DNA from 3 places in the Herbiconiux sp. FW305-C-125 genome. Region 1 is predicted to be linked to each of the others. Evidence: predicted binding sites of a transcription regulator. Region 1 holds the regulator's gene; each other region holds the start of a gene.
The links. The regulator LexA, encoded in region 1, represses DNA repair genes until DNA is damaged. The targets are predictions, from matches to a motif close to TCGAACANNTGTTCGA.
Positions count from the first base shown of each region.

Region 2: a site for LexA is predicted at 1,671-1,686, ahead of AC3WLB_RS14035 (HNH endonuclease signature motif containing protein). Genes of this name have one in related genera too.
Region 3: a site for LexA is predicted at 1,870-1,885, ahead of AC3WLB_RS06435 (HNH endonuclease signature motif containing protein). Genes of this name have one in related genera too.

Region 1 covers NZ_JBYSYO010000003.1:59,411-64,790, reverse strand. The annotation lists gene metE (5-methyltetrahydropteroyltriglutamate--homocysteine S-methyltransferase) at 1-1,670, shown strand, start outside; gene lexA (transcriptional repressor LexA) at 1,756-2,430, opposite strand; gene AC3WLB_RS10625 (LysM peptidoglycan-binding domain-containing protein) at 2,644-2,997, shown strand; gene AC3WLB_RS10620 (histidinol-phosphate transaminase) at 3,051-4,166, shown strand; gene hisB (imidazoleglycerol-phosphate dehydratase HisB) at 4,177-4,782, shown strand; gene hisH (imidazole glycerol phosphate synthase subunit HisH) at 4,779-5,380, shown strand, end outside.
Region 2 covers NZ_JBYSYO010000005.1:102,597-107,976, reverse strand. The annotation lists gene AC3WLB_RS14040 (GMC family oxidoreductase N-terminal domain-containing protein) at 1-1,601, shown strand, start outside; gene AC3WLB_RS14035 (HNH endonuclease signature motif containing protein) at 1,707-3,059, shown strand; gene AC3WLB_RS14030 (class I SAM-dependent methyltransferase) at 3,504-4,256, shown strand; gene AC3WLB_RS14025 (hypothetical protein) at 4,309-4,737, shown strand; gene AC3WLB_RS14020 (MFS transporter) at 4,734-5,380, shown strand, end outside.
Region 3 covers NZ_JBYSYO010000001.1:1,247,684-1,253,063, reverse strand. The annotation lists gene AC3WLB_RS06445 (hypothetical protein) at 1-165, opposite strand, end outside; partial or broken gene AC3WLB_RS06440 (pentapeptide repeat-containing protein) at 216-407, opposite strand; gene AC3WLB_RS06435 (HNH endonuclease signature motif containing protein) at 499-1,857, opposite strand; gene AC3WLB_RS06430 (magnesium chelatase ATPase subunit I) at 1,970-3,352, shown strand; gene AC3WLB_RS06425 (vWA domain-containing protein) at 3,568-5,380, shown strand, end outside.

The DNA of each region.
Region 1 (5,380 bases):
TCGTCAGCGAGAGCATCGACATTCCCCGGGCGGATGCCCTCGACGCGCTCCGCACCGCCTACGCGGCCCTGACGACGGGTGAGCGGCCCTCGATCTTCGTCGCTTCGGCCTACAACAGCCTGGACGACGCCCTGCCGGTGCTCGTCGAGTCGGGCGTCGAGGCGATCGGCCTCGACCTCGTGCGCGGCGAACTGCCCGATGCCCTCGACCCCGCGCTCGGCCACCTCGGCGAGACCGTGCTGGTGGGCGGCGTGATCGACGGTCACAACATCTGGCGCGGCGATCTCGCGGGCGCCTACGCGAAGCTCGAGGCGCTGGGGGCGTTCACCTTCAACGTGTCGGTGTCGTCGTCGACCTCGCTCTTCCACCTGCCGCACGACGTCGCCGACGAGTCGAAGCTCGACCCGCGCCTGGTCTCCTGGCTCGCCTTCGCCGACCAGAAGGTGCAGCAGATCGCCACGCTCGCGCACGGCCTGAGCGGCGGCCGCGTCGCGATCGAGGACGAGCTCGCGGCGGCGACCGCGGCGCTCGCCGATCGCCTCGCCGCACCCGGTGTGCGCGACGGAGCGGTGCGTGCCCGGGAGGCGGCTCTGACGGGTGGCGACTTCACCCGCGACAGCTACGCCGACCGCCTCGCGGCTCAGGATGCGGCGCTCGGCCTGCCCCTGCTCCCCACCACCACGATCGGGTCGTTCCCGCAGACCGGCGACATCCGTCGCGCCCGCGCCCGCCTGCTGAAGGGCGAGCTCACGCAGGAGGACTACACGGCACTGATGCGCGACGAGATCCGCCGCGTGGTGCAGCTGCAGGAGGAGATCGGGCTCGACGTGCTGGTGCACGGCGAGCCGGAGCGCAACGACATGGTGCAGTACTTCGCCGAGCACCTCGACGGTTTCGCGGTGACCGAGCACGGTTGGGTGCAGTCCTACGGCAGCCGTTGCACTCGGCCCTCGATCCTCTGGGGTGACGTGTCCCGGCCGGCTCCCATCACGGTCGACTGGTCGGTGTTCACCCAGAGCCTGACCGCCAAGCCGGTGAAGGGGATGCTCACCGGCCCGGTCACCATCCTCGCCTGGTCGTTCGTGCGCGACGACCAGCCGCTCGGCGAGACCGCGCGGCAGGTCGCCTTCGCTCTCCGGGACGAGATCCACGACCTCGAGGAGGCCGGCATCGGCATCGTGCAGGTCGACGAGCCCGCGCTCCGCGAACTGCTGCCGCTCAAGAAGCGCGACCAGCCCGCCTACCTCGACTGGTCGGTCGGGGCGTTCAAGCTGGCGACGTCGGGGGTCGGGGCGGCGACGCAGATCCACACGCACCTCTGTTACTCGGAGTTCGGCGTCGTGATCGACGCGATCCGCAACCTCGACGCCGACGTGACCTCCATCGAGGCGGCCCGCTCGCGCATGGAGGTCGTGCACGACATCGAGTCGAGCGGCTTCGACCACGGCGTCGGCCCCGGGGTCTACGACATCCACTCGCCGCGCGTGCCCTCGGTCGAGGAGGTCACCGAACTCCTGGAGAAGGCGCTCGCCGGAATCCCGGAGCGCCAGGTCTGGGTGAACCCCGACTGCGGGCTCAAGACCCGCGGCTACGACGAGACGGTCGCGTCGCTGCGCAACGTGCTGGCCGCCACCCGCGCCGTGCGCGAGCGCGTCGCCACCTCCGCGTAGTCGCTCGACAACGCAAACGTCGCGCCATCCGGCCGCCCTGGCGGCGCGGATGGCGCGACGTTCGCGTCTCTGAAGGGCCCGCGGCTCAGACGGCGCGGAGCACCGCGACCACTTTGCCGAGCACGGTGGCGTAGTCGCCGAGGATCGGCTCGAAGTTGCTGTTGCGGGGGAGCAGCCAGGTGTGGCCGTCGCGCTGCCGGAACACCTTGACGGTGGCCTCCTCGTCGAGCATGGCGGCCACGATGTCGCCGTTCTCGGCGGTGGCCTGCTGCCGCACCACCACCCAGTCGCCGTCACAGATGGCGGCATCGATCATCGACTCGCCGACCACCTTCAGCATGAACAGGTCGCCGTTGCCCACGAGCTGCCGGGGGAGAGGGAAGACCTCGTCGACCTGCTGCTCTGCGGTGATCGGGATGCCCGCCGCGATGCGGCCGACGAGTGGCACCAGGGTCGCGTCGCCCACGGGCGGTGCGGAGTCGATGTCGGGCCCGGGATTCGCATCCGACCCCGGGATGTCGATCAGCACCTCCATCGCCCGCGGACGGTTCGGGTCGCGCCGGAGGTAGCCGCTGAGCTCGAGCTGGTTCAGCTGGTGCGTCACGCTCGAGAGTGAGGAGAGCCCGACGGCGTCGCCGATCTCGCGCATGCTCGGCGGGTACCCGCGCGCCACGACCGAGCGCTGGATGACGTCGAGGATGGCGAGCTGCTTGTCGCTGAGGCTCTTGCGCCGCCGGGTGCGGCCCGCGTCGTTCGCCACGTCTACCTGCTTTCTGGATGCTCCGGATGTCCCGCCCCGTCTCAATGTCGGTGGCTGGTGATTGAGTTCTCCTGTCGATCGAAACTGTATCCGAGAACTGCTCGGAAACGTACATGAATTCGAGTGTGTCGCGGACGCAGGCCTTGATTTCGACTTGACGAGACCGAAAATCGAATATACATTCGGAACATAACTTCGTACCCGGAGGAAATCATGAGCATTGCAGCACCCCGCCTGGTTACCACTGCTCCGTCCACGCGCCTGCGCATCACGGCGCGCGGCCGCAAGGTGCTCGCCGTGGTCATCACACTGCCCGTCATCGCCGTACTCGGCCTGCTCGCCATGTTCAGCGGCGGCTCCGCCATCGCCACCGGGAGCGCCGGCACCGCCGACTTCGACTACCTCACGGTGCAGGCCGGTCAGAGCCTGTGGGGCATCGCCGAGACCATCGCACCCGAGGCCGACCCGCGCGACGTCATCGCCGAAATCATGAGCCTCAACCAGCTGCACGAGTCGGCGGTTCAGCCCGGCCAGCGCATCGCCATCCCGGCCGACCTCGCCGACTGAGACCGATCGACCGGGCGCGGAGGCGGCGCGCGCGGGCCCGTAGAATATTTCGGGTGACTTCCCTCGACGAGCTGCCCATCCGAGACGACCTGCGCGGTCTCGAGCCCTACGGCGCTCCCCACCTGCACCTTCCGGTCGAGCTCAACGTCAACGAGAACACGCACCCCATTCCCGAAGACGTCGCCCGCGACATCATCGAGGCCATCGCGCGCGAGCTGCTCACGGTCAACCGCTACCCCGACCGCGAGTTCACCGCCCTGCGCGACTCCCTCGCCGTGTACCTCGGCAACGGGCTCATCCGTGAGAACATCTGGGCGGCCAACGGTTCCAACGAGGTGCTGCAGCAGATCCTCATGGCCTTCGGCGGCCCGGGCCGGTCGGTGCTCGGCTTCCCGCCCACCTATTCCATGCACTCCATCATCGCGTCGGCCACCGGCACCCGCTGGATCGCGGGGGAGCGCGACGCCGATTTCGAGATCACGCCCGCCACCGCGGTGGACTGGATCGAGCGCACCAGCCCCGACATCGTCTTCTTCTGCTCGCCGAACAACCCCACCGGCACCGCGCTCGGCCTCGATACGATCGCCGCCGCCTACGACGCGACCGAGGGCATGGTGGTGGTCGACGAGGCCTACGCCGAGTTCACCCCGGCCGACGAGCCCTCCGCGCTCACCCTCCTCGAGGGCCGGCCGCGCCTCATCGTCTCGCGCACCATGAGCAAGGCCTTCGCCTTCGCCGGTGCGCGCTTGGGCTACCTGGCCGCCGACCCGGCGGTGACGGATGCGCTGCGCCTCGTCCGTCTGCCGTACCACCTGTCGGCCCTCACGCAGGCGGCCGCCGTCGCGGCGCTGGCGCACGCGGACGAGATGCTCGCGATGGTCGACGACATCAAGCGGCAACGCGATCGCATCGTCGCCGGCCTCACCGAGCTCGGCTACCAGCCGTGGCCGAGCGCCTCGAACTTCGTGCTCTTCGGCGGGGTCGACGACCCCGAGTGGGTCTTCGACCGGCTCATCGAGCGCGGCATCATCATCCGCAACCTCAGCATCCCGAACCACCTGCGGGTGAGCGCGGGAACCGCGGCCGAGACCACCGCCTTCCTCGAGGCCATGCGCGAGCTGACCGCCGGTGCCGCTGCCCGCGAGTCGGCGCAACCGGCTGCTCGGTAGGATCGAGACCATGACAGAACCCCGCACCGCCCACCTCCAGCGGGAGACGAGCGAGTCGTCGATCGATCTCACCCTCGACCTCGACGGAACCGGCGTGGCCGACATCCAGACCTCGGTGCCGTTCTTCGATCACCTGCTCACGGCGTTCGCGAAGCACTCGCTCACCGACCTCACCGTACGGGCCACGGGCGACACCCACATCGACGTGCACCACACCGTCGAAGACACCGGGATCGTGCTCGGTCAGGCCATCCGCCAGGCGCTCGGCGACAAGTCGGGCATCTCGCGCTTCGGCGACGCGCTCGTGCCGCTCGACGAAGCGCTCGTCCAGGCCGTCGTCGACATCTCCGGCCGGCCGTTCCTCGTTCACACCGGCGAGCCCGCCGGTTTCGAGTTCCACCTGATCGGCGGCCACTTCACGGGGTCGATGGTGCGGCACGTCTTCGAGGCAATCGCGTTCAACGCCGGGTTGACGGTGCACGTCACCGTGCTCGGGGGCCGCGACGCGCACCACATCGCGGAGGCGGAGTTCAAGGCGTTCGCCCGCGCGTTCCGTCAGGCCAAGGCGCTCGACCCGCTGGTGTCCGGCGTGCCCTCGACGAAGGGCGCGCTGTGACGAAGGTCGTGGTGCTCGACTACGGCAGCGGCAACATCCACTCGGCCGCCAAAGCGCTCGAACGCGCCGGGGCCGATGTCACGGTCACCGCCGACCGCCAGGCCGCGATGGAGGCCGACGGTCTCGTCGTGCCCGGCGTCGGCGCGTTCAGTGCCGTGATGGAGCAGCTGAACGCCGTGCGCGGCGGCGAGATCATCGACCGGCGACTGGCCGGCGGCCGGCCCGTGCTCGGCATCTGCGTCGGCATGCAGGTGATGTTCGCCGACGGGATCGAGCGCGGCGTCGACACCGAAGGTCTCGGCGAGTGGCCGGGCACCGTGGAACGGCTCGACGCCGAGGTGGTGCCGCACATGGGCTGGAACACGGTGGATGCGCCGGCCGACTCGGTGCTGTTCGCGGGCATCCGCGACGAGCGCTTCTACTTCGTGCACTCCTACGCCGCGCAGGAGTGGGAGCTCACCCCCGACAAGACGCACCGTCCGCCGCTCGTGACCTGGGCCGAGCACGGTTCGCGGTTCGTCGCCGCGGTCGAGAACGGGCCGCTGTCGGCCACCCAGTTCCACCCGGAGAAGTCCGGCGACGCCGGCATCCGGCTGAT
Region 2 (5,380 bases), on a different contig from region 1:
CCCCTCTGGCGGCCGCGCTCGTGTCGGGCGGGAAGCGGGTGCTGCTGGTCGAGGCAGGGCCGGTGCCCGAGACCGCCGCCGGGATGCCGGCGGACCTGCTCGACGCGGGTACGATCCGGGGGGCCGACCCCGCGCATCCGGACAATTGGGCATTCGACGCGCATCTCACCCCGAGTCGTCCCTACTCGATTGCCCGCGGCAGGATCGCCGGCGGGTCGACCACGATCAACGGCGCCTACTTCGTGCGTCCGCGTCGCGCCGATTTCGACGACTGGGTGGCCGCGGGCAACCCCGAGTGGAGCTACGAGGCCTGCCTGCCGTTCCTCCGCGATCTGGAGACCGACGTCGACTTCCCGGCATCCGCCCTCCACGGCACGGCCGGCCCGATGCCGGTCTCGCGTCCCGCGCTCGCGCCCGGGCGCGCGGCGTCCTCGGCCGCCGAATCCGAGGTCGCGTCTCCCGACGGACACCCACAGAGGGCGCTCCGTCCAGCGCCTCGCAAACCCGCCCACCCCGTCACCGCCGCATTCGCGGCCGCGGCCTCGGCCGCGGGATACGCCGACGAACCCGACAAGAACGGCGAGCAGCCGCCCGGCCACGGACCCCTCCCGATGAACGTCCGCGACGGCGTCCGTTGGAACACCGCCCTCGCCTACCTTCTCCCCCTTGCCGACCACCCCGGATTGGAGGTGCGAGCGAACACGTCGGTGAGCCGCATCCTCTTCGAAGGCACTCGCGCCGTTGGCGTGGAGCTCGCACCGACCGCCGGGCGGGAGGCAGTGGCTCGCGGGCGGGAGGCAGTGGCTCGCGGGCGGGAGGTCGTGCTCGCCGCCGGGAGCATCATGTCCCCCACCCTGCTCCTGCGCTCGGGGATCGGCCCGCGCCTCGAGCTCGAGGCGCTCGGGATTCCGGTGGTGGCCGATGCTCCCGGTGTCGGTGTGGGCTTCAGCGACCATCCGCAGGTGCAGCTCACCTGGCGACCGCGCGCGGATGTGGCTCCTCAGCCCCACGAGACGGCGATGGAAAGCACGCTCAATGCGGCTCTCGACGGCGGTGGCGAGTTCGAGGCCATACCGCTGCTCAGGCCGATGCACACCCTGCTGACCGGGGGGCCATCCCCCTCTCCCGATCTCGCCGTGCTCGTGGCGCTGCAGACCGCACAATCGCGCGGACGCATCCGGCTGACATCGAATGACCCTTCCGCTCCACCGCGCATCGACTACGACTACCTCGCAACAGCGGAGGATCGCGCGAAAATGCGCCAGGCGGTGCGCCGCACAGCTCACCTGCTCCAGTCCCGGGCCTTTGGCGCGGTCTCTGAAGGGCTGTCGAACATCGACGCGGCGACGCTTTCGGACGACGCGACGCTCGATCGCTGGGTGCAACAGAACCTCGGCACGGCCATCCACCTCTGCGGGAGCGCGCGCATGGGTGCCGCCGGCGACCCAGGAGCCGTGGTCGACCAACAAGGACGGGTGCAAGGCACAACGGCATTGCGGGTGGTGGACACGTCGATCGTGCCGACTGTGCCGCGGCGTGGCCCGGCGCTCACCGCCGTCCTCCTCGGCACGCGCATCGCCGATGCAATGATCCACCTGTGAACGACTCACTGTTACACCCTCTCCGCGGCCCGTATGCCGCATGAGGTAGCGGTGGCCCGATTGCTTGATTCGAAACTATGTTCGATATATGATTGAGCTAAGCTCATGAAAAGTCAAATTTCTTTCCGAATCAATTCCACCGGCGACGTCCCCGCCGCCGACGCGTTGCCTGCCTCCGCGCAGTCCCGGCAGGCGCTCGCGCGCGGCATCGGCGCCGATGCCGCAGCAGTGGCGGTCATCCGTCGGGAGCAGGCGGCACTCGAGGCGAAGGCGGTCGAGCTGCTCGCTGCAGCGGCCAGCAAGGCCGATCAGCTCGCCGGCCTGCCCGGCGGTTCGCTGCAGCATTCGAGGAGATCTTTGGTGGCCGAAGTCGCCGCTACTTTGAAGATTCCCGAGTCGACGGCGGCCCGGCGAATCGACGAAGCCGAAGTGCTCAGCAGTGTCCTCCCGGCAACACTGTCGGCGTTGGCGCGTGGCGACATTGGGTACCAGCACGCACAAGCGATCGTGCGCGAAGCGCGATCGCTCCCCGTCGGCGCGAGCGGCGAATTCGAGAACGCCGCTCTGGTCGAGGCCGTCTCTCTCACTCCCGCCCAGCTCGCCGGGCGTTCGCGACTGCTGCGCGAGCGGATGCATCCGGAGACCATCGAGGTGCGCCACCGCGAGGCGCGCGAAGAGCGCGCCGTGTGGATCGAGAACGAGCACGACGGAATGGCCTCGGTCGTCTGTCATCTGCCCGCAGCATCGGCGTTCGCCATCGACGACACCATCGACCAGCTCGCTCGCGCACTGCACTCGCCGGAGGAGACTCGGACCCATGCGCAACTTCGCGCTGACGGTCTCGTCGACCTGCTACTGCACCGAGATGGCGAGACAGCAGCGCGCGCACGGGGCATCCGCGCGAACGTCGCAGTGACCGTGCCGGTCATGACGCTCCTCGGCCGTTCCGACGAGCCCGGCGAGCTTCTCGGCTACGGCCCGATCGACATCGAGACCACACTGCGGCTCGCGGCGGGGGCACCGTCGTTCACCCGCATCCTGTCCGACCCGATCACCGGTCAACGACTCAGCGTGGGTCGCGAGCACTACAAAGTGCCTGCAGACCTCCGAGCGGCGGTCGTGCTCGACGACGAGACCTGCCGCTTCCCCGGCTGCCGCCGCCGGGCTGATCGCTGCGATCTCGATCACACCACCGATTGGGCGCAGGGCGGTGAGACCAGCCTCGATAACCTGGCAGCGCTCTGCCGCCGACATCACACCCTCAAACATCAATCGGACTGGCAGGTGGAAGCCGGTGACAGGCGGGCATTGCACTGGAGGGCGCCGTCTGGCGCGCGGTACACCACGCGCCCGCCCGACCACCGCCGACCACATCGGGCGGTCACCACCCCGAACCGCCCACCCGGCAACGTCCCGCGCCGACAACCGCAACCCCTCCCCGATGAACCCCCCTTCTGACGCGCCCGGCCACCCGTCCGGCGCCAAGACGCGCCGAAGCACACTCCGGCCACGCAGGACGGGGGCATCTTTGAGCGAGCGGATATCAGGCAAACAAGCGCGCCTCACCTCTCCCGCTGTCACGTCGGGCCCGCCACGCATGCCCAGGAGCGACCGCAGCGTCGAGCAGACCGCACCAAACGCGCCATGCGCGCGGCAGGAACCGCGCCATGCGGAACGCAGCAGGCACGCGCCACGCGCCACGCAGGAAACCTGCGCCACCCGCCATCCAGGAAACCCGCGCCACCCGCCACCCAGGAAACCCGCGCCACCCGGGCTGCGGAAAGCACGGAACGCGGAAATAAGGAAGCCCGCGACGAGCGATGCAGGCGCCCCCCGGGGGATCGCGCAGCACGCCCCACGAGATCGCGCAGCACGCCCCACGGGATGGAGGAAGATGGGCACATGGCCAGAGACACGTCGCACGCGCTGTCGTTCGGGGGCGAAGCCGCTGCCTACGACCGTGGGCGCCCGAGCTATCCCCTCGATGCGGTGGAGTGGCTGCTCTCCCGGGCCGCGACGGACGACGGCGCTCTGCCCGACGTCGTCGACGTGGGTGCCGGCACGGGCAAGTTCACCACCGGGCTCGTCGGCCGCGTCGCATCCGTCACCGCGGTCGAACCGGATGCGCAGATGCGTGCCCGCCTCGCCGCCAATCTTCCCGGCGTGCTCGCGCTCGATGGCACGGCCGAGAGCATCCCGCTCGGCGACGACTCCGCCGACGTCGTGACCGTCGCCCAGGCCTGGCACTGGGTCGACGTCGAGGCCGCCTCGCGGGAGGCGGCGCGCATCCTGCGTCCGGGCGGCGTGCTGGCGCTGGTGTGGAACATCCGCGACGACTCGATCGACTGGGTGCACCGACTGAGCGGCATCATGGGCGCCTCGGCGGCCGAGAAGTACGACAGCATCACTCCCCCGGTCGGGCCGCCGCTCACCCGCGACGCCCACGCCGAGTTCCGCTGGACCGCGACGGTCGACCACGAGCAGCTCCTCGCCATGATCACATCCCGCAGCTATGTCATCGCGATGCCCACGACCGAACGCGCGGCGATGCTCGCCCGCGTCGAGGACCTCCTGACCGCCCATCCCGACCTGACCGGCCGCACCGCCTACGATCTCCCCTACGTCACCCGCGTCACCATCGCCCGAGAGTTCTGAACCGGGCCGCGGGCCGCGGGCCGATGTCCGAGCCCGGGCATATCCTTGCCGAGTGGCAACAATCACCCTCGAACGCCCTCTCAAGCACACGATCGTGCGGTCGTTCGCCGGACATCTCCCAGGGCCTCCGGATGCGGTCTTCCGCGCTCTCGCCGAGCGCTTCGCGGGCCTGCAGGGTGGCGACGAAGGGCGGTCACTGGTCGACGCAGCGAGCCGGACGGTGATCGTGCAGGGCGATTGGTGGTACCGGGGCGAGTACCGGGTGCGACCCGAGGAGAGCGGCGCGCTCGTCGAGTTCGAGATCGTGAACGTGGCACCGACCTGGCATTGGGCGGGTCCGGTCGCGGGTCGCGCCGAGATCCGCCGGGCGCCCGCAACCTTCCAGGCGCTCCTCACCGATCTCGCCCTGAACGGCGAGAACGAGGCCGGCGAGAACGAGACCAGCGAGCACGAGACCGCCGAGAACGAGGCCGCCGAGTGACCGCACCCGCCGCCGACGGCGTCGGCTTCCGCTCGAAGCGCGGCCCCATCCTCGTCGCCCTGATGGTCACCACCGGACTGGTGGCGATCGAGGCCACGATCCTGGCCACCGCGGTTCCCTCCATCGTCAAAGACCTCGGCGGCTTCGCGCAGTTCCCCTGGCTGTTCTCCATCTACCTGCTGAGCCAGGCCGTCTCGGTGCCCATCTACGCCAAACTCTCCGACATGGTCGGCCGCAAGCCGATCATCCTCATCGGCATCGGGCTGTTCCTCGCGGGGTCGATCCTCTGCGGCTTCGCGTGGAGCATGCCCGCCCTCATCGCCTTCCGCGCCCTCCAGGGTCTCGGCGCCGGCGCCGTGCAGCCCATGGCGCTCACCATCGCGGGTGACATCTACACCGTCGCCGAACGCGCCAAGACCCAGGGCTACCTGGCGAGCGTCTGGGCCGTCTCCTCGGTGGTGGGCCCCACCCTCGGCGGTCTCTTCTCCGAGTTCGTCTCGTGGCGCTTCATCTTCTTCGTGAACGTGCCGGTCTGCCTCCTGGCGGCCTGGCTGCTCGTCCGTCATTTCCACGAGACCATCGAGAAACGACGTCACCGCATCGACTATCCCGGCGCGGTGCTGCTCACCATCGGCATGAGCGC
Region 3 (5,380 bases), on a different contig from region 1:
GCCGGAGTCCGGCGCATCGGCCGCCGACCCCGTGTCGATCTCGCACTCCCGCTCGCGCGCCAGGTCGATGAGCGGCCGACCGGGTTCGCGCACGACTTCTCCATCGACCTCGGCGAGACCGATCTGGTACATCTGCAGCTGCTCCATCGTGCTGTCCTCCGGCATGTTCTCGGTGAGTCTGTTCTCGGCGGTTGCGTTCTGGGTGGGTCTGTTCTGGATAGGTCTGTTCTGGATAGGTCTGTTCTGGATAGGTCTGTTCTGGATAGGTCTGTTCTGCATGGGTCGGTTCTACATGCTTGTGTTGTCGGCGGGTCTGTTCCCGACCGTTGTGCCTCCGACCGTTGTGCCTCCGACCGCTGTGCTTTCGCCCGGCATGCCCGTCCGGCGTGTCCCCGCCCAGCCTGCACCCGTCCGGCTCGTCGCGCTGGCGCATAGTCGACCTTCCCATATCGCTTCTGCTCTGCCGCCCCCAGCGGCTCAACTCGGCACCCCGGGAGCTCAGAACGGTGGGTCGTCGGGAAGGCTGGGGCGGGCGCGAGCGCGAGCGCCAGGGCGCGCTGGCACGTTGTCGAGAGCGCGGCCGGGGCGTGGTGCGGCAGTGTGATCGGGCGGTGCGGTGGCATGACGGGCGCCCGCGGGGGAGGTCCACACCAGTGAACGCGCTGGACCGGGCCGAACCCGCCACTCCGTCTGGTGCTTCAGGGTGTGGTGGCGGCGGCAGAGCGCCGAGAGGTTCTCGAGGCTCGTTTCGCCGGCGTGAGCCCAGTCGCGGGTGTGGTCGAGGTCGCAGCGGTCGGCCCGGCGGATGCAACCGGGGAAGCGACAGGTCACGTCGTCGAGAACGACAGCGGTGCGCAGATCGGCGGGCACTTTGTAGCGCTCACGGCCGACCGAGAGGCGCTGGCGGGTGACCGGATGGGTGAGGATGCGCAGCCACGAATCCGCGCCCGCCGCCAGACGACGGCTCGTCTCGTGATCGATCGGCCCGTAGCCCTGCAGCTCGGCGGCTTCGTCGGAGCGACCGAGGAGCGTCAGCGCCGGCACCGTGACCACGATGTTCGCCCGGATGCCGCGTGCACGCGCCGCGGTGTCGCCGTCTCGGTGCAGGAGCAGCTCGGCGAGGCCGTCGGCCCGGAGCTGCGCATGGGTGCGCGTCTCATCGGGGGCACGGAGCGACCGGGCGAGTTGATCGAGGGTGTCGTCGATCGCGAACGCCGACACCGCGGGAAGGTGACACACCAGGGTGGCCATGCCGTCGCGCTCGTTCTCGACCCACACCGCGCGCTCGTCCCGCGCCTCGCGGTGGCGCCGGTCGATGGAGTCGGGGTGCATCCGCTCCCGCACCGCACGGGCGTGGGCCGAGAGCTGCGCGCTGGTCTGGGAGGCCGCCCGGGCGAGTGCCACGACCTCGAACTCGCCCCGGACGGCTTCGGGCAACGACCGCGCCTGGCGAACCACCGCCCGTGCGTGCTGGTAGCTGATGTCGCCACGGCTCAGTGCCTCGAGGGTGAGCGGCAACGAACCGCACAGAACCTCGGCCTCATCGATACGCAATGCGGCTGCGCCCTCCGAGATGAGCAAGGTCGTGGCGACCTCGGCCACCAGGGAACGCCGGGCGAATTCGAGCGAGCCGCCGGGCAGTCGCGCCAGGCTGTCGGACTTGCGAGCAGCTGCCGCGAGCCGCCGTACCGACCCCGCCTCGAGGATGGCCTGCCGCCGTTGCAGCACCGCCACCGAATCGGCATCCGAACCGATGCCCCACAGCAGCGTCTCGCGAGCGTTGAAATACACCTGAGGCACCACGTCTGCGGGCTCGACGACGTCGGTCGAAGAGGCGAAGGCGGGTGTGATGAGCATGACTCGATTATATCGAACATAGATTCGAATGTCGAGTCCCGAGCGGCTGGCAGATGGGGATTCGCTGGAAGCGACAGCAGTGCCGGATGCGCGGCGTATCGTTGCGTAGGTGATGCCACCCACCATCGAAACGGTCGGCGAACTCCGGGCTTCCGGGCACGTCGAGAAGTCCCTGCGCGCCGAGATCCGCGACAACCTGCTCAGTGCCCTCCGCGAGGGCCGCGACCCGTGGCCGGGCCTGCACGGCTTCGAATCCACGGTCATCCCCCAGCTCGAACGCGCCCTCATCGCCGGGCACGACGTGGTGCTGCTCGGCGAGCGCGGCCAGGGCAAGACGCGGCTGCTGCGCACCCTGAGCGGGCTGCTCGACGAATGGTCACCGGTCATCGCCGGGTCGGAGCTCGGCGAGCATCCGTATTCCCCCATCACCAGCGTCAGCCGGCGCCGCGCGGCCGAACTCGGCGACGACCTCCCCATCGCGTGGCGCCACCGCGACGAACGGTACGTCGAGAAGCTCGCCACCCCCGACACCAGCGTCGCCGACCTCATCGGCGACGTCGACCCCATGAAGGTGGCGGAGGGCCGGAGCCTCGGCGACCCGGAGACCATCCACTTCGGCCTCATCCCGCGCTCCCACCGCGGCATCGTGGCCATCAACGAGTTGCCCGACCTGGCCGAACGCATCCAGGTCGCCATGCTCAACGTGATGGAGGAGCGCGACATCCAGATCCGCGGCTACGTGCTGCGGCTACCGCTCGACGTGCTCGTGGTCGCGAGCGCCAACCCCGAGGACTACACGAACCGCGGCCGCATCATCACCCCGCTGAAAGACCGGTTCGGCGCCGAGATCCGCACCCACTACCCCACGGAGCTCGACGACGAGGTGGCGGTCATCCGGCAGGAGGCCGAGCTCGTGGCCGAGGTGCCTGACTACCTGGTCGAGATCCTGGCCCGCTTCACCCGCGCGCTCCGCGAATCCAGCGCCGTCGACCAGCGGAGCGGCGTCAGCGCACGCTTCGCCATCGCGGGCGCCGAGACCATCGCGGCCGCGGCCATCCACCGCGCCACCCGGCAGGGTGAAGCCGAGGCCGTGGCCCGCCCGGTCGACCTCGAGACGGCCGTCGACGTGCTCGGCGGCAAGATCGAGTTCGAGTCGGGGGAGGAGGGGCGCGAAGACGAGATCCTCGACCACCTGCTCCGCACCGCCACCGCCGAGACCGTGCGCTCCCACTTCCGCGGCATCGACTTCTCACTGCTGGTGGATGCGCTGGAGAGCGGCGTGATGGTCACGACCGGTGAACAGGTGGCCGCGCGCGACTTCCTCGCGGGGTTGCCGTCGCTCGGGGAGTCGGAGCTCTACGACGAGATCTGCGAGCGGCTCGGCGCGCGCAACGACGGCGAACGCGCCGGCGCGATCGAGCTCGCTCTCGAGGGCCTCTACCTCTCCCGCAAGATCAGCAAAGACAGCGCGGGCGGCGAGACGATCTATGGCTGAGTACACGTACCCGCGCGGCGGCGACGGTGATGCCGGTGCCAGATGCGCGCCGGAACGACGGATGCGCGGGGCAAACTCGGAGGCTGGCTCCGTCGTTCCCGACATCCGGCCCGTTTCTCCGTCGTTCCGATCTCGCGCGGCCGGCACGCACGGCACGCACGGCACGCACGGCGAGGGGGGCGGCAGGGTCGGCACGCACGGCGACGGGGGCGATCGTGGCTAGGGCGAACCGGCGGCTCACGCGCGGCTCCCGGTACGGCAAGTACGTCGACGGGCCCGATCCGCTCGCCCCGCCGATCGACCTGAAAGAGGCACTCGACGCCATCGGCGAAGACGTGATGGCGGGCTACTCGCCCGAGCAGGCGCTCCGCGAGTTCCTGCGCCGGGGCGGCCGCGACCAGGAGGGGCTCGACGACCTCGCCGGCCGGGTGGCCGAGCGCCGCCGCGAACTCACGCAGAAGCACAACCTCGACGGCACCCTGCGCGAGGTGAAGCAGCTGCTCGACCGCGCGGTGCTCGCCGAGCGCAAGCAGCTCGCCCGCGATGCCCTCATGGACGAGGGCGACCGCGCCCTCGCCCAGATGCAGCTCGACAACCTCCCCGCGTCGCCGGCGGCCGCCGTGAGCGAGCTGAACGGCTACGACTGGCAGAGCAGCGAGGCGCGCGCCGACTTCGAGAAGATCAAAGACCTCCTCGGGCGCGAGATGCTCGACCAGCGGTTCGCGGGCCTCAAGAACGCGCTCGAGAACGCCACCGACGCCGATCGGGCCGCCGTCACCGAGATGATGCGCGACCTCAACACCCTGCTCGAGGCGCACAAGCGCGGCGACGACACGCAGGAGCAGTTCGACGAGTTCATGGCGAAGCACGGCGACTACTTCCCCGAGAACCCGTCGACCATCGACGAACTGCTCGACACCCTCGCCCAGCGAGCAGCGGCGGCGCAGCGGATGCGCAACTCCATGACCCAGGAACAGCGCGACGAACTCGACGCGCTCGCCCAGCAAGCGTTCGGGTCGCCCGAGCTCATGCAGACGCTCGCCGAACTCGATGGCAACCTGCGCGAGCTCCGGCCGGGCGAGAACTGGGGCGGGTCGGAGCGCCTCGACGGCGAGGAAGGTCTCGGGCTCGGTGACGGCACGGGCGTCTTCCAAGACCTGGCCGACCTCGATCAACTCGCCGAGCAGCTCTCCCAGTCCTACGACGGGTCGCGCATGGACGACCTCGACCTCGATGCGCTGGCCCGGCAACTCGGGCCCGAGGCCGCGGTGGATGCCCGAACACTGCAGCAACTCGAGAAGGCCCTGCGCGACTCGGGAACGATGAAGCGCGGCTCCGACGGGCAGCTCAAGATGACCCCGAAGGCCATGCGCCAGCTCGGCAAGGCACTGCTCCGCGACGTCGCCGAGCGGATGTCGGGCCGCCAGGGCGCCCGTGAGCTGCGGCAGGCGGGTGCCGCCGGCGATCTGTCGGGGGCCACCCGTGAGTGGGCCTTCGGCGACACGGAGCCGTGGGACGTGACGCGCACGATCACGAACGCCGTGACGCGGAGCGCGGGGGAGCGGGGCGCGTTCGGGCCGGTGCAGATCCGCATCGGCGACGTCGAGGTGCAGGAGACTGAGGCGCGCACCCAGGCGGCGGTCGCCCTGCTGGTCGACACCTCCTTCTCGATGGCGATGGACGGCCGGTGGGTGCCGATGAAGCGCACGGCGCTGGCCCTGCACACGCTCATCACCAGCCGGTTCCGCGGCGACGACCTGCAGCTCATCGGCTTCGGCCGGCACGCCGAGGTGATGGACATCGAGCAGCTCACGGCGCTCGAGGCCAAGTGGGACAAGGGCACCAACCTGCACCACGCCCTGCTGCTGGCGAACCGGCACTTCCGCAAGCATCCGAATGCCCAGCCGGTGCTGCTCATCGTCACCGACGGCGAACCCACCTCGCATCTCGAACCGAACGGGGAGATCGCGTTCAGCTACCCGCCGCATCCGGTCACCGTGGCCTACGCGGTGCGTGAACTCGACAACT